2 regions of the Streptomyces sp. NPDC048182 genome follow, and region 2 is predicted to be linked to the other one. Evidence: riboswitches for the same ligand, from Rfam matches in the RefSeq annotation. Region 2 holds a riboswitch; the other holds the start of a gene.
What was found. Region 2 has a riboswitch for glycine ahead of gcvT (glycine cleavage system aminomethyltransferase GcvT). Riboswitches for the same ligand answer to the same signal wherever they lie in the genome.
Positions count from the first base shown of each region.

Region 1: it holds a riboswitch for glycine, as region 2 does, so the genes downstream of both, gcvP (aminomethyl-transferring glycine dehydrogenase) here and gcvT (glycine cleavage system aminomethyltransferase GcvT) in region 2, are expected to answer to the same signal.

Region 1 is NZ_JBIDAQ010000004.1:10,138-12,330, reverse strand. It holds gene gcvP (aminomethyl-transferring glycine dehydrogenase) at 1-1,185, opposite strand, end outside; glycine riboswitch at 1,364-1,460, opposite strand; partial or broken gene ACGFZL_RS08870 (PRC-barrel domain-containing protein) at 1,634-1,996, shown strand; partial or broken gene ACGFZL_RS08865 (DNA polymerase IV) at 1,927-2,193, opposite strand, start outside.
Region 2 is NZ_JBIDAQ010000009.1:244,103-246,295, forward strand. It holds gene ACGFZL_RS19820 (AAA family ATPase) at 302-946, opposite strand; glycine riboswitch at 1,127-1,235, shown strand; gene gcvT (glycine cleavage system aminomethyltransferase GcvT) at 1,392-2,193, shown strand, end outside.

The sequences.
Region 1 (2,193 bases), on a different contig from region 2:
GTCGAAGTAGGCGCCGTGCACGATCTCCACGCCGCCTGCGGCGAGACCCGCGGCGGCGATCGTCGCGTACCGGTGGGTGCGCCGGGCGATGGCCCGCAGCCCGTCGGGGCCGTGGTAGACGGCGTACATGCCGGCCATGACGGCGAGCAGCACCTGGGCGGTGCAGATGTTGCTGGTGGCCTTCTCCCGTCGGATGTGCTGCTCGCGGGTCTGCAGGGCGAGGCGGTAGGCCCTGTTGCCGTCGGCGTCGACGGAGACGCCGACCAGGCGCCCTGGCAGGCTGCGCGCGAACTTCTCGCGCACCGCCATGTAGCCGGCGTGCGGGCCGCCGAAGCCCATCGGCACGCCGAAGCGCTGGGTGGTGCCGACCGCGATGTCCGCGCCCAGCTCGCCCGGCGAGGTCAGCAGGGTGAGCGCGAGCAGGTCGGCGGCGACGGTGACCAGCGCGCCCAGCTCGTGCGCCCGGTCGACGAGCGGCTTCAGGTCGCGCACGGCACCGGAGGCCCCCGGGTACTGCACGAGGACGCCGTTGATCTCGCGCTCGGCGACCTCGGCGGGGATGCCCTCGCTCAGGTCGGCGACGACGACCTCGACGCCGGCCGGCTCGGCACGGGTCTGGATCACCGCGATGGTCTGCGGCAGGGCGTCCGCGTCGACCAGGAAGAGGCCCTTCTTGTTCTTGCCCATGCGCCGCGAGAGGGCCATCGCCTCGGCGGCGGCGGTGCCCTCGTCCAGGAGGGAGGCACCGGAGGTCGGCAGGCCGGTGAGGTCGGCGACCATGGTCTGGAAGTTCAGCAGGGCCTCCAGGCGGCCCTGCGAGATCTCCGGCTGGTACGGCGTGTACGCGGTGTACCAGGAGGGGTTCTCCATGACGTTGCGCAGGATCACCGGCGGGGTGAAGGTGCCGTGGTAGCCGAGGCCGATCATGGAGTCCAGGACCTCGTTGCGGTCGGCCAGCGAACGCAGCTCGGCCAGCACCTCGGCCTCCGAGCGGGCGCCGGGCAGGTCGAGCGCGTCGGCGTTCTTGATCACGTCCGGCACCGCGGCGGCCGTCAGCTCGTCGAGGGAGCCGTAGCCGACCTGCGCGAGCATCTTGGCCCGGGCCTCGGAGTCGGGGCCGATGTGGCGCTGCTCGAAGGGAGCGGCCTGTTCGAGCTCGGTGAGCGGGATGCGAGGGGCGGTCATTGCGGAGGCCTCCTGGTCTGACGCGACCTGCGAGGGGCACCACGGCGCGGGTGCCCGGACGGCCTCCCCCTCTGTCATCTCGACCTGAGAGCTTCACCGGGCGGCCCGAGGGCCACCGCGGCTTGCACCGTCGGTGAGAGCGGGCACCGTGGATCCCCGCTCTGCTTTCCAGAGTGACCTCGTCCGTGCGGTACAGGGTGCCTGAGAGATTCCGGGGAGGATTTGCTCCTTCGGCGCCTCCGGTGGTCTCCGGAGGACTCTCCCGCACGGGGTCAGCAGCCGTTTGCCAGCGTACCAGCGAGCAGCCGCACGGACCTTCGAGTGGCCGGGGGCACTTCGCGGGGCCAGGAGCACTTCGAGTGGCCGAACGGCCGATTGTGCTCTTTTGTAGTGCCTACAGATGGTTCGGCGGCTGTTGTGCCACCCCGGCAGACCGAGTGGAGGGCCCGTGCGCACCGACATCGACCCGCGCAACCTGATCGGCCGCAAGGCCTTCGACCGCGACGGCACGCGGATCGGCACCGTCGACGAGGTCTACCTCGACGACGCCACCGGTGTCCCGGAGTGGGCGGCTATTCGCACCGGGCTGTTCAGCCGGGACGCCTTCGTGCCGCTGGAGCCGAGCGAGCTGGTCGAGGGCACCCTGCGCGTGCCCTTCGAGCGGGCCCTGATCAAGGAGGCCCCGGACTTCGGCGTGGGCCGGCACCTGTCGCCCGAGCAGGAACTCCAGCTGTACCAGCACTACGGTCTCGACGTGGCCGCCGCTCCCCCGCCGCCCGACCACGACTTCGGCAAGCTCGCGGGCCACGGGCAGGGGCAGGCGCCCGGTACGGGCCCGGCTCAGGTCCCGGACGAGGGCTGACCGAGCGCCGGCCGCCCCTCCTGCCCGGCCGGCACCAGCGGCAGCGGATCGGCGGGCTCCAGCTCCGGATCGTCCACGGCGAAGGTGCGCACCCGGCCGGGCACCGGTGAGTACGGCGTCTCGAAGCGCACGGTGACCCGGCCGAG
Region 2 (2,193 bases):
TGCGGCCACGTCGTGGCTGGTCGCGCAGTTCCCCGCGCCCCTAGGGCACCTAGCTGCGGGCAGTCGTGCCGCACCCGCCCACCCCGCCCGCGTAGCTGCGGGCAGTCGTGCCGCTGGGGCGGCACGGGTGGGCGCAGCGGCACCCCGTCGCGCCGGGCTGCGCCACGCCCCCCTGTAGTGCCGGGTTGCGCAATGATCCCGGGGTGCGGGCGCGTCGTGGCTGGTCGCGCAGTTCCCCGCGCCCCTGAGGGCGTGCAGTCACGCCGGCTGTCATCGACACCGCCCCGCGCGTGCGCCCGACTCAGGACGTGAAGGCGATGCGGTGTAGGGCGTCTGCTGCTGGGCGGTCCAGGAGGACTGCTGAGGCGCAGCCCGTGGGGAGGGTGCCGTCGGTGATCGTGCGGAGCAGGCGGGTGCTGGAGGCGCGGTGGCGGTGGAAGGCGTAGCGGCTGACCCCGCGGCCCCGCACGCGCTGGCCGGCGAGCGCCTGGTCGGGGCCGACATCGAGCAGCACCAGATGGAGCGTGCCGCCCCGGCGGCGGGCCTCCCGGGCCAGCCACCCCCGCACCCACGCCTGCGTGCCGCAGTCGTGCACGACCACCCCCTCCCCCGAGCGCAGCGCCCGCCGCAGCCCGGCGTAGTGGGCGAGACGGACCAGCGGCCGGTAGAGCGCGTACGGCAGGAAGCGGGGCAGACGCGCGGCCCAGCGGTCCCGGGCGTCCTGGGAGTCCACCCGCGCCCCCCGCACCGCCCGCCGCATCAGCGTCGACTTGCCGCTCCCCGGCAGCCCGGTGACGACGACCAGGTCACGGGGGCCGAAGAGCAGGGCCCGCGGTCCGCGCCCCGCCCGCTCGCGCAGATCGCGTACGACGGGTGCGGTGCGGGCGGCGCCCTGTCCGGGCAGGGCGAGGCCGGTGGTCGTGGCGTAGGCGCTGGTTCGGTTCACCGTCGTCGTCCTCCCCCTGGGGCGGTTCGTGAGTGCCCCTCCCCGCCGAGTGTAAAGAGACGGTAATGCGCCGGTCTCGCGAATCCATGCGCTTTCCGCCACAGGCCGGTCACAGATCACCCTCTGCCGCGATCCGGCCGGGCGTGCGATGATGGCGGCGCCAACTGCATACCGGCCGCTTGAATCCGCGCGGGAGAGTTCCCGGGCCGCCCCAGACGGGCCGCCCGGGGCGCCGAAGGAGCAAGTCCCTCCCTTGAATCTCTCAGGCCCCCGTTACCGCGCGGGCGAGGCACATCTGAAAAGCGGGCCGCCCCGGCGGTCCCACCCAAGGTGCAAGTCCTGACCGCCGCCGCGCGGTGGTCATGGCGAACCTCTCAGGTTCCGATGACAGATGGGGAGGATCCACCTCGCCCGCCTGCCCCCTGCCCTGGGAGACGACCGACCGATGAGCAGTACCGCATCCACCCCCACCGAGCCGCGCCGCACCGCGCTCGACGCGCTGCACCGCTCGCTGGGCGCGACGATGACCGACTTCGCCGGCTGGGACATGCCGCTGCGCTACGGCTCCGAGCGCGACGAGCACGTGGCGGTGCGCACCCGGGCCGGTCTCTTCGACCTCTCCCACATGGGCGAGATCACCGTCACCGGACCTGACGCCGCCGCCCTGCTGAACTTCGCCCTGGTCGGCAACATCGGCTCGGTCGGCGTCGGCCGCGCCCGCTACACCATGATCTGCCAGGCCGACGGCGGCATCCTGGACGACCTGATCGTCTACCGGCTGGGCGAGACCGACTACATGGTCGTCGCCAACGCCTCCAACGCCCAGACCGTCCTCGACGCGCTGACCGAGCGCGCCGCCGGCTTCGACGCCGAGGTCCGCGACGACCGCGACGCCTATGCGCTGCTCGCCGTGCAGGGCCCGCAGTCCCCCGGCATCCTCGCCTCGCTCACCGACGCGGACCTGGCCGGGCTGAAGTACTACGCCGGGCTCCCCGGCACCGTCGCCGGCGTCCCGGCGCTGATCGCCCGCACCGGCTACACCGGCGAGGACGGCTTCGAGCTGTTCGTGAAGCCGGAGCACGCCGTGGAGCTGTGGCAGGCGCTGACCAAGGCCGGCGAGAGCGCCGGGCTCGTGCCGTGCGGCCTGTCCTGCCGGGACACGCTGCGCCTGGAGGCCGGCATGCCGCTGTACGGGCACGAGCTGACCACCTCCCTGACGCCCTTCGACGCCGGGCTCGGCCGGGTGG